Regions from separate parts of the Streptomyces sp. DT224 genome, predicted to be linked through region 1. Evidence: riboswitches for the same ligand, from Rfam matches in the RefSeq annotation. Region 1 holds a riboswitch; the other holds the start of a gene.
The links. Region 1 has a riboswitch for glycine ahead of gcvT (glycine cleavage system aminomethyltransferase GcvT). Riboswitches for the same ligand answer to the same signal wherever they lie in the genome.
Positions count from the first base shown of each region.

Region 2: it holds a riboswitch for glycine, as region 1 does, so the genes downstream of both, gcvP (aminomethyl-transferring glycine dehydrogenase) here and gcvT (glycine cleavage system aminomethyltransferase GcvT) in region 1, are expected to answer to the same signal.

Region 1 covers NZ_JBNCLI010000001.1:541,149-546,974, forward strand. Annotated here, with positions in the region: gene glyA (serine hydroxymethyltransferase) at 1-942, opposite strand, end outside; gene gcvH (glycine cleavage system protein GcvH) at 963-1,340, opposite strand; gene gcvT (glycine cleavage system aminomethyltransferase GcvT) at 1,442-2,557, opposite strand; glycine riboswitch at 2,698-2,791, opposite strand; gene ACLQ2N_RS02625 (AAA family ATPase) at 2,976-3,659, shown strand; gene ACLQ2N_RS02630 (enhanced serine sensitivity protein SseB) at 3,782-4,552, shown strand; gene ACLQ2N_RS02635 (enhanced serine sensitivity protein SseB C-terminal domain-containing protein) at 4,668-5,435, shown strand; gene ACLQ2N_RS02640 (ABC transporter permease) at 5,787-5,826, shown strand, end outside.
Region 2 covers NZ_JBNCLI010000015.1:8,106-13,931, forward strand. Annotated here, with positions in the region: gene ACLQ2N_RS31725 (MerR family transcriptional regulator) at 51-596, shown strand; gene ACLQ2N_RS31730 (DNA polymerase IV) at 690-2,159, shown strand; gene ACLQ2N_RS31735 (PRC-barrel domain-containing protein) at 2,084-2,452, opposite strand; glycine riboswitch at 2,571-2,668, shown strand; gene gcvP (aminomethyl-transferring glycine dehydrogenase) at 2,862-5,747, shown strand.

The sequences.
Region 1 (5,826 bases):
GCCGGACAGGACGGAGACGCCCACCTCGGTGACGTCCGGCTGGACCAGGCGCTCGGCCAGGATGCGGGCGCCCTCCAGGGTGCGCTGCTGGCGCTCCTTGAACTCCTCGCCCGCTGCGACCTTGAAGGACACCGCCTTGGCCGCGATCACGTGCTCCAGCGGGCCGCCCTGCTGACCCGGGAAGACCGCCGAGTTGATCTTCTTGGCGAGCTCCTGGGTGGAGAGGATCACACCGCCGCGCGGACCGCCGAGGGTCTTGTGCGTGGTCGTGGTGACGACGTGGGCGTGCGGCACCGGGTTGGGGTGCAGGCCCGCGGCGACCAGACCGGCGAAGTGGGCCATGTCGACCATCAGGTACGCGCCGACCTCGTCCGCGATGCGGCGGAAGGCGGCGAAGTCCAGCTGGCGCGGGTAGGCGGACCAGCCGGCGACGATCAGCTGCGGCTTGGACTCCTTGGCCAGGCGCTCGACCTCGGCCATGTCCACGACACCGGTGTCGTCCACGTGGTACGGGACCACGTTGTAGAGCTTGCCGGAGAAGTTGATCTTCATGCCGTGGGTCAGGTGGCCGCCGTGCGCCAGGTTCAGGCCCATGATCGTGTCGCCCGGCTTCAGCAGCGCGAACATCGCGGCGGCGTTCGCCTGCGCACCGGAGTGCGGCTGGACGTTCGCGGCCTCGGCGCCGAAGAGCGCCTTGATCCGGTCGATGGCGATCTGCTCGACCACGTCGACGTGCTCACAGCCGCCGTAGTAGCGGCGGCCGGGGTAGCCCTCGGCGTACTTGTTGGTCAGGACGGAGCCCTGCGCCTCCATGACCGCGACCGGAGCGAAGTTCTCCGAAGCGATCATTTCGAGCGTGGACTGCTGGCGCAGGAGCTCGGCGTCGACGGCGGCGGCGACGTCCGGGTCCAGCTCGTGGAGTGAGGAGTTGAGAAGCGACATCAGGTGGTCCCTTGGGGTCTTTAGTTGCCGGAGAACTCGGTGTACTCGTCGGCGGAGAGCAGGTCCTTCGGCTCCTCGGCGACGCGTACCTTGAACAGCCAGCCGCCTTCGAACGGAGCGGAGTTCACCAGCGACGGATCGTCCACGACGGCCTGGTTGAACTCCGTGATCTCACCGGTCACCGGCGAGTACAGGTCGCTGACCGACTTGGTCGACTCCAGCTCGCCGCAGGTCTCGCCCGCGGTCACCGTGTCACCGACCTCGGGGAGCTGGGCGAAGACGACGTCACCGAGCGCGTTGGCCGCGTGCTCGGTGATGCCGACCGTGGACACACCGTCCTCGGCGGGCGACAGCCACTCGTGCTCCTTGCTGTACCGCAGCTGCTGGGGGTTGCTCATGGTCTGAATTCTCCTGTACGCGGGGAGTGCGGATGAACGGTGGTCTTACGGTGTGAGACGGGACCGCGTCGGGTACGCGGCACCGGCCGGGTTCTACGGTTCTACTTCGTGCGCTTGTAGAAGGGGAGCGCCACGACCTCGTACGGCTCGTGGCTGCCTCGGATCTCCACCGCGACTCCTGCGGTGCCCGGCTCGGCGTGCGCCGCGTCGACGTACGCCATGGCGATCGGCTTGCCCAGGGTGGGGGAGGGGGCGCCCGAGGTGACCTCGCCGATGACCTGACCGCCGGCGACGACCGGGAACCCGGCGCGCGGCACCCGGCGGCCCTCGGCGACCAGGCCGACGAGCTTGCGGGGCGGGGCGGTCTCGGCGCGCTCCGCGGCGGCCTCCAGCGCCTTGCGGCCGACGAAGTCGCCGTCCTTCTCGAACTTCACGACCCGGCCGAGCCCGGCGTCGAACGGGGTCAGCGACGTCGTCAGCTCGTGCCCGTACAGCGGCATGCCCGCCTCCAGGCGCAGCGTGTCACGGCAGGAGAGGCCGCACGGGATCAGGCCGTGCGCGGCGCCCGCCTCGGTGAGCGCCTTCCACAGCCGCTCGGCGTGCCCGGGCGCGACGAACAGCTCGAAGCCGTCCTCGCCGGTGTAGCCGGTACGGGCGATCAGCGCGGGCACCCCGGCGACCGTGCCGGGCAGTCCCGCGTAGTACTTCAGGCCGTCCAGGTCGGCGTCGGTCACGGCCGCGAGGATCGCCGGGGACTCGGGGCCCTGGACGGCGAGCAGCGCGTACGCGTCGCGGTCGTCGCGGACCTCGGCGTCGAAGCCGGCGGCGCGCGCGGTGAGCGTGTCCAGGACGAGCTGGGCGTTGCCGGCGTTGGCGACGACCATGTACTCCGTGTCCTGGAGGCGGTAGACGATCAGGTCGTCCAGGATGCCGCCGTCCTCGGCGCAGATCATCGTGTAGCGGGCCCGGCCGGTCGAGACCGTGCCGATGTTGCCGACCAGCGCGTAGTTCAGCAGGTCCACCGCCTGCGGGCCGGTGACGGTGATCTCGCCCATGTGGGACAGGTCGAAGAGGCCGGCCTTCGTGCGGACGGCGTTGTGCTCGTCGCGCTCGCTGGCGTAACGCAGCGGCATGTCCCAGCCCGCGAAGTCGGTCATGGTGGCGCCCAGCGAGCGGTGCAGGGTGTCGAGGGCGGTGAGACGGGGGGTGCTGCTCATGAAACGGGCTCCCAGGGCATGACGACGAGGACGATCCCTCCCCATCTGTCATCGGAACCTGAGAGGTTCGCCGAGAGGCCCCGCGGGGGTCGGCTTGCACCTTGGGTGGAGCCGCCGGGCGGCCCGCTTTTCAGATATGCCTCATCCACGCGGTACGGGGCCTGAGAGATTCAAGGGAGGATCTTGCTCCTTCGGCGCCCGGCACGGTGACCGGGACTCTCCCGCGCGGATTCAAGCGGCCTGTATGCAGTTGGCGGGGTCATCATCGCACGCATTCCGGGGGAGTGGTGCGCCGGGAGCGGTGCCGCTCGTCACGGTCTTCCGGCGGGTCGGACGGTTGTATCGCATTACCTTTTCTTTACACTTCCGGGGTAGGTACCGGTCCTGCACGCGTCGGCCGTACGGCCAGGGGGAGGCGATGACGTTGCGCTACGCGACGACCGCGGGAACCACGAGCACCACACTGCCCGCGCAGTCCGGCTCACCGCCCCGGCAGGCGGTGGGCACGCATCCGCCCGTCGTCCGGGACCTGCGCGGCCGGGCCGGGCGCGGCCCGCGCACCCTGCGCTTCGCCGCCGGGGACGTCGTGGTGGTCTCCGGACTCCCCGGCAGCGGCAAGTCGACCCTGCTCTCCCGCACCGCCCCGGCGTACGCCGTCGACTCCCAGGACACCCGGGACCGCTGGGCCCGCCGGATGCCCCGCTTACTCCCCTACGTCCTCTACCGCCCGCTCGTCCGCCTCGCCCACTACCGGGGGCTGCGGCGGGTCCTGCGCTCCGGCGCCTCCGTCGTCGTCCACGACTGCGGTACGCAGAGCTGGGTCCGCGCCCTGCTCGCCCGCCACGCCCGGCGCCGGGGCAGCGGCCTGCACCTGGTCCTGCTCGACGTCTGCGCCCGGACCGCGCGCGAGGGCCAGCGCGAGCGCGGCCGGGGCGTCTCCGCCTACGCCTTCGCCCGGCACCGCAGAGCCGTGGGGCGGCTGCTGCGGGACACCGAGGCGGGGCTGCTGCCGCGCGGCTGCGCCTCGGCGGTGCTGCTCGACCGCGAGGCGGCCGGGGCGCTCACGCGCATCACGTTCGCAGACGCACAGACCGACGGCTGAAAACGGACCGTCCAACGGCCGGACAGTAGCCGGGGAGGCGGTTTCCGGACAGGCCCCAGGGCCGACGGAGGCCGGGTGAGGCCGTACCCTCTTGCTGCACGGCAACGGGCGAGAGGGAAGCAGTGGACATTCCGGCACAGGCCGGGAGCCTGCCGCAGGGCGGCTGGCCGGCCAACGAACTCGAAGAGGTGCTGGGCGCCTCGCTCGGCACCCCGGAAGCGGGCGGCCGCCTGCTGGAGGTGCTCGGCCGCAGCCACGTCTGGGTGCCCTTGCCCAACGGCGGCGGGCCGGACGCCCGGGACCTCGACCTGCCCGCGATGGAGATCGACGGCGCCGCGTACGTCCCCGTCTACAGCTCCGAGCACCAGTTCCTCACCTGCGTCGGCGCGCAGATGTCCTTCACCATCGCCCCGGCCGTCGAGTTCGCCCGCGGCCTGCCCCCGCAGCTCGGCATCGCGGTGAACCCGGGCGGCGCCGTCGGCCTGCCGCTGCCCGCCCCCGCCGTCGCCGAGCTGTGCCGGGCCGGGCGCACCCCGCTCGACGGCCCGGCCACCGGGGGCCGGGTCCGGCTGTACGAGCCGGACTGGAAGGAGGAGCCCGTCGACTTCCTGGCCGCCGCGGCCGGCGAGTTCCAGGAGAGCGGCGTCGTCCGCACCGCCCGCCGGGTCCTGGCCAGCATCGAGGGCGACGACCCCGTGCTCTTCGTCGGCGTCGAGTTCTCCACCTGGGACGGCGCCGGCCAGAGCGCCCCGATGGACGCCCTGGGCCGGGCGCTGGGCCGCGTCGCGGTGCCGTGGCCGGTCAACCTCGTCCTCCTCGACGTGGCGCAGGACCCGGTCGCCGACTGGATGCGCGAGCGGGTGCGGCCCTTCTACACGCGCGCCCCGGAGTGACGGGCGCGGCCGGCGGCGTCAAGCCGGAGACGGTGCGGCCGCATAAGCTGGTTTGATGGCCGAAGGCCGATGCCCGGTGGCCGAAGCAGAGGATCTACGAGGGGCGGGACCCAGGGTGAGTGCGTCAGGCACCGCGGCGGCCGGTCAGGTCGAGCACATGCTGCGACAGGTCGCGCCCGGGCGCTACGACGCGTACGAGGCGCTCCTCCAGGCCCTGTCGGCCGGCCGGGTCTGGATGCTCCTCTGGCACGGCCGCCCCGGCGCCCCCGACGCCCAGTACGGGAACATGGAGGTCGAAGGGCTCGGCTACGCGCCGTGCGTCACCTCCCCCCAGGAGCTCACCGCAAGCGGCTGGAGCCGGGACCACGAGGTGGTCGCCGGACTGGACATCGCGCGCGCCCTCTACCCCGACCGCTGGGGCGTCTGGCTCAATCCGCACGCCCCGGGCGGCGGCGTCGGCATCCCCTGGCTGGATCTGCGCCGCATCGCGACCGGCCTCGACCGGATGCCCGCCGGGCCGCTCAGGATCAGCGAACCGGCCATCGAGATCCCGCAGTTCTACGCCCAGCTCACGCAGAACGCCCACCACACCCCCGCGATCCGCTCGCTGCGCCGCGCCTGGGTGCAGCCCGCGCTCGGCGCCCCGTACCTCGCCGTCGGCCTCGACCTGTACGACACGAGCAGGCCGTCCGTCGACGCGGTGCGCGGGATGATGCGCCAGTCGATCGGCGCCGTCCCGGAGGGCCTGCCGGTTTCCACGGTCGCGATGTCCGACGAGTACGACCCGGTCGCGATGTGGCTGCGCGTCAACTCCCGCCCCTTCTACGACCGCGAGGCGCACGCCGCGCCCGGTTACGGGTATCCGCAGGCACCCGCATACTGAGTTCGCGTCAGGCCCCGGGCGAACCGGGGGCATTGCGGGCACTTCGGTGTTCATGCGCGAAGTGTTCGTTATCGCTGTTTTGTGACCGCGAAGCCCGGTCGCCGAGTCCGGCTGTTCGGATATCGGTTGCATTCTGACGCCATCACGGTTGAGCAAACATTCCCCGTCAGGTCTGGCGGGTGTGCGCGCAGTGGCTGAAGACTCCCACGCAACAGGTGCTCTGTGCCCGTGGTCGCCCCCCCCTTCAGGTCCGGGCCCGACGGGCGCCGTCACTCGAATCGGGCTATGTAGGAGCCGCTACCGCGGCGGTCACGGGCCGGCCACCGCCGGCCGAGAGGGGTCTCCAGCGCAATGACGGCACCTATCGAGACCACCAGGGCGGATACACGGC
Region 2 (5,826 bases), on a different contig from region 1:
CGGCAGCGGGTGCGCCGTATCCGCAGCAGGGGAGTACGGCCGGCCGGACCATCAGGCAGTCGGCCGCGCCGGCTGCGACGGCGGGGGGCGGCGTGGCATCGGCCGACGACATCGGCTACCGAGGGCCCACGGCGTGCGCGGCGGCGGGAATCACGTACCGGCAGCTGGACTACTGGGCACGCACCGGTCTCGTGGAGCCGAGCGTCCGTCCGGCGTACGGGTCGGGCACCCAGCGGCTCTACAGCTTCCGGGATGTCGTCCTGTTGAAGATCGTGAAGCGCTTCCTCGACACCGGAGTGGCGCTCCAGAACATCCGGACCACGGTCCAGCACCTGCGGGCCCGCGGCTTCCAGGACCTGGAGCGGATGACGCTGATGAGCGACGGGGCCACGGTCTACGAGTGCTCCTCACCGGCCGAGGTGGTCGACCTGCTCCAGGGCGGCCAGGGCGTCTTCGGGATCGCCGTCGGAGTGGTCTGGCGGGACGTCGACGCGGCCCTGTCGCAGCTGCACGGGGAGCGCGTGGACACCGGCGAGACGCTGATCGGGCACAACCCGGCCGACGAGCTCGCCCGGCGCCGCAACCGGGCCGTCTGAGCCCCTGAGGGCGCGCCCCGGGGGCGGGAATCGCGGGCGCCCGGCCCGGGCCGACGCGGCGATTGTCAGTGCCGTAGGGCAGCATCGGCTGGTGTGAGAGCCGCGCCCACCATCCTGCACCTGGACATGGATGCCTTCTACGCCTCCGCGGAGCAGGCCGCGAAGCCCAGCCTGCGCGGCAAACCGGTCGTGGTGGGCGGGCTGGGGCCGCGCGGGGTCGTCGCGACCGCGTCGTACGAGGCGCGGCGCTTCGGGGTGCACTCGGCGATGCCGATGGCGCAGGCGAGACGGCTCGCTCCGAACGCCGCCTACCTGGTCCCGCGCTTCACGCTGTACCGGACGGTGAGCGACCAGGTCATGGAGCTGCTGGGCCGGCTCTCACCGCTGGTGGAACCGCTCAGCCTGGACGAGGCGTTCGTGGACCTCGAAGCGGGTGGCACGGCCGATGACACCGCCTCCGCCCTGGAGATCGGCCGGGAACTGCGCGAGGCCATCCGGGCGGTCACCGGGCTGAGTGGTTCCGTCGGGCTCGCCGGCTCCAAGATGCTCGCCAAGATCGCCTCCGAGGAGGCCAAGCCCGACGGGATCCGCCTGATCGAGCCCGGGACCGAACGCGCGCACCTCGCGCCCATGCCGGTGCGCACCCTGCCCGGCGTCGGCCCCGCCACGGCGGACCATCTGCGCCGCGCCGGCATGACGACGGTCGACGACCTCGCCGAGGCGGGCGAGGCGGAGCTGGTCCGGCTGCTGGGCAAGGCGCACGGAGCCGCGCTGCACCGGATGGCCTCCGGCTTCGACGACCGGCCCGTCGTCGCGGAGCGGGACGCGAAATCCGTATCCGTCGAGGACACCTTCGACATGGACCTGCACGACCGTGTCCGGGTGCGCGCCGAAGTGGAACGCCTGGCCGACCGGTGCGTCCAGCGCCTGCGGGGCGCAGGGCGCTCAGGGCGCACGGTGGTCCTCAAGGTGCGCCGGTACGACTTCTCCACGCTGACCCGCTCCGAGACGCTGCGCGGGCCCACGGACGACCCCGCGGTCGTCCGGGAGGCAGCCGCCCGGCTCCTGGAGGCCGTGGACACCACCGGCGGGGTGCGGCTGCTGGGCGTCGGCGTCACGGGGCTCGCCGACTACACCCAGGAGGACCTGTTCGCCCAGGCTGCCGGTGCCCGGGAGGCGGCGGCCCTCCCGGAGGACGACGGGGCACGGCCGCGGGAGGACGCAGACGGCCGCGAGGCGGCGGCGGACGGCGGGCCCGGACCGCAGGAGACCGCCGAGCAGCCGGCCGCGCGCCGCTGGCCGGCCGGGCACGACGTGCTGCACGAGGTCCACGGACACGGCTGGGTGCAGGGGAGCGGGGTCGGCCGGGTGACCGTGCGGTTCGAGGAACCGGGCGCCACGGCGCCCGGCCGGGTGCGTACGTTCCGCGTGGACGATCCCGCGCTGCGGGCCGCCGACCCCCTGCCGCTCGTCCCGGACCCGCCCGACTACTCCTCCTGGCCCGCCAGCCGGCCGAAGTCGCGGTCCGGGGCCGGCGGGCCCGGTGCGGCGTCCAGGCCGTAGTGACGGTAGAGCTGGAGCTCCTGCTCGGGGGAGAGGTGCCGGCCCACGCCGAAATCGGGGGCTTCCTTGATCAGCGCCCGGTCGAAGGGGACGCGCAGCGTGTCGTCCACGAATTCGCTGGGCTCCAGGGGGACGAAGGCGTCACGGCTGAAGAGCCCGGTGCGCACGGCAGCCCATTCGGGGACGCCGGTCGCGTCGTCCAGGTACACCTCGTCCACGGTCCCGATCTTGGTGCCCTTGCGGTCGAAAGCCTTGCGGCCGATCAGGCTGCGCGGGTCGATGTCGGTCTGCACGGGGTCCCTCCCACACGGGTCGCGGCTGGTCCACAGGGACTACAGAAATGCAGTTCCGTGGTCTTGGCCACTCGAGAATTCTCGCCGTGTACCCCGCTGGTAGGCTGGCCATGGCTGCTGACCCCGTGCGGGAGAGTCGTCCGGAGTCGATCCGGAGGACGCCGAAGGAGCAAATCCTCCCCGGAATCTCTCAGGCCCCCGTACCGCACGGACGAGGTCACTCTGGAAAGCAGGGCGGGTTGCGCGCGGCCGATGGGCCGTACGGAGCCTCTCCCTCACCGACGGTGAAAGCCGGCGCCCGCGTGGTGCCGGTGAAGCTCTCAGGTTGAGATGACAGAGGGGGAGGCCGTCAGGGCACCCGACGCCGCGGTGCCCCTCGCAGGTCGTGACAGACCAGGAGGCCTCCACCATGACCCCCCGTCGCACCCCGCTCACGCAGCTGGAACAGGGCATCCCCTTCGAGCAGCGCCACATCGGCCCGGACGCCGAGGCGCAGGCGAAGATGCTCGCCCAGGTCGGCTACGGCTCGCTGGACGAGCTGACCGCGGCCGCTGTGCCCGACGTGATCAAGAGCGCCGAGGCGCTGGCCCTGCCGGGGGCCCGGACCGAGGCCGAGGTGCTGGCCGAACTCCGCCTGCTCGCCGACCGCAACCAGGTCCTCGCCCCGATGATCGGGCTCGGCTACTACGGCACGTTCACCCCGCCGGTGATCCTGCGCAACGTCATGGAGAACCCCGCCTGGTACACGGCCTACACGCCGTACCAGCCCGAGATCTCCCAGGGCCGCCTCGAAGCCCTCCTGAACTTCCAGACGATGGTCGCCGAGCTGACCGGCCTGCCCACCTCGGGCGCCTCCCTGCTCGACGAGGGCACCGCCGCCGCGGAGGCCATGGCGCTCGCCCGGCGCGTCGGCAAGGTCAAGAACGGCGTCTTCCTGGTCGACGCCGACACCCTGCCGCAGTCCGTCGCGGTCATCGAGACCCGCGCCGAGCCGACCGGCGTCGAGGTCGTCGTCGCCGACCTCACCGACGGCATCCCGGCCGAGGTCGCCGAGCGCGGCGTCTTCGGTGTGCTCCTCCAGTACCCGGGTGCCTCCGGGGCCGTCCGGGACCTCAAGCCCGTGATCGACCAGGCGCACGAACTGGGCGCGATCGTCACCGTCGCCGCCGATCTGCTGGCCCTCACGCTGCTCACCTCGCCCGGCGAGCTGGGCGCCGACATCGCCGTCGGCACCACGCAGCGCTTCGGCGTGCCGATCGGCTTCGGCGGCCCGCACGCCGGCTACATGGCGGTCCGCGACACGTTCGCCCGCAGCCTGCCCGGCCGTCTGGTCGGTGTCTCCGTGGACGCCGACGGCAACAAGGCGTACCGGCTGGCCCTGCAGACCCGCGAGCAGCACATCCGCCGTGAGAAGGCCACCAGCAACATCTGCACCGCGCAGGTGCTGCTCGCCGTCATGGCGGGCATGTACGCCGTCTACCACGGCCCCGATGGCCTGCGCACGATCGCCCGGCGCACCCACCGCTATGCCGCGATCCTCGCCGAGGGCCTGCGTGCCGCCGGCGTCGACGTGGTGACCGGCTCCTACTTCGACACGCTCACCGTCCGCGTCCCGGGCAAGGCCGGCGAGGTCGTCGCCGACGCCCGCGAGCGCGGGGTGAACCTGCGCCTGGTGGACGCCGACACCGTCTCGCTGGCCTGCGACGAGACGACGACCCGTGCCCAGGTCGCCGCCGTCTGGGCCGCTTTCGGCGCCGACGGGGACGTCGAGGCGCTGGACGCCTCGACCGAGGACGCGCTGCCCGAGTCGCTGCTGCGCACCGACGCGATCCTCACCCACCCGGTCTTCCACCAGCACCGGTCCGAGACCGCGATGCTGCGCTACCTGCGCAAGCTCGCCGACCGCGACTACGCGCTGGACCGCGGCATGATCCCGCTCGGCTCCTGCACCATGAAGCTGAACGCGACCGCCGAGATGGAGTCGATCACCTGGCCCGAGTTCGGCGCGCTGCACCCGTTCGCGCCCGCCGAGCAGGCGCAGGGCTTCCTGACGCTCATCCGCGAGCTGGAGGAGCGGCTGGCCGAGGTCACCGGTTACGACGCGGTGTCCATCCAGCCGAACGCCGGCTCGCAGGGCGAGTTCGCGGGGCTGCTGGCCGTCCGCGCGTACCACCGCGCCAACGGCGACGAGAACCGGACCGTCTGTCTGATCCCGTCCTCCGCGCACGGCACCAACGCCGCGAGCGCCGTGATGGCCGGCATGAAGGTGGTCGTCGTCAAGACCGCCGACGACGGCGAGGTCGACATCGAGGACCTGCGCGCCAAGATCGCGCAGCACCGCGACGAGCTGGCCGTGCTCATGATCACCTACCCGTCGACGCACGGCGTCTTCGAGGAGCACGTCGCCGACATCTGCGCCGAGGTGCACGACGCCGGCGGCCAGGTCTACGTCGACGGCGCCAACCTCAACGCCCTGGTCGGCCTGGCCAAGCCCGGCCGGTTCGGCGGCGACGTCTCGCACCTCAACCTGCACAAGACCTTCTGCATCCCGCACGGCGGCGGCGGCCCGGGCGTCGGCCCGGTCGGTGTGCGCGCGCACCTCGCGCCCTACCTGCCCAACCACCCGCTTCAGCCCGCGGCGGGCCCGGAGACCGGCGTCGGACCGATCTCGGCGGCCCCCTGGGGCTCCGCCGGCATCCTCCCGATCTCGTGGGCGTACGTACGCCTGATGGGCGGCGAGGGCCTGAAGCGCGCGACGCAGGTGGCCGTACTCGCGGCCAACTACATCGCCAAGCGCCTCGAACCGCACTACCCGATCCTGTACAACGGCCCGGCCGGTCTCGTGGCGCACGAGTGCATCGTGGACCTCCGGCCGATCTCCAAGGCGACCGGCGTCAGCATCGACGATGTCGCCAAGCGGCTCATCGACTACGGCTTCCACTCGCCGACCATGTCGTTCCCGGTCGCCGGCACGCTGATGATCGAGCCGACCGAGAGCGAGGACCTCGCGGAGCTGGACCGCTTCTGCGACACGATGATCGCGATCCGCGCCGAGATCGAGAAGGTCGCGTCGGGGGAGTGGAGCGCGGACGACAACCCGCTCGCCAACGCCCCGCACACCGCCGCCGCGCTCGGCGGGGAGTGGAAGCACGCGTACAGCCGGGAGGTGGCGGTGTTCCCGGCCGGGGTCTCGGCCGCCGACAAGTACTGGCCGCCGGTGCGCCGGATCGACGGGGCGTTCGGTGACCGCAACCTCGTCTGCTCGTGCCCGCCCCTGGACGAGTACGACAACTGATCAGGTGAGCGAAGCGGTGTGACGCGGACACGCGTCGGGGCCGGTGCGGAGACTCTCCGGGCCGGCCCCTTCTCCGTAC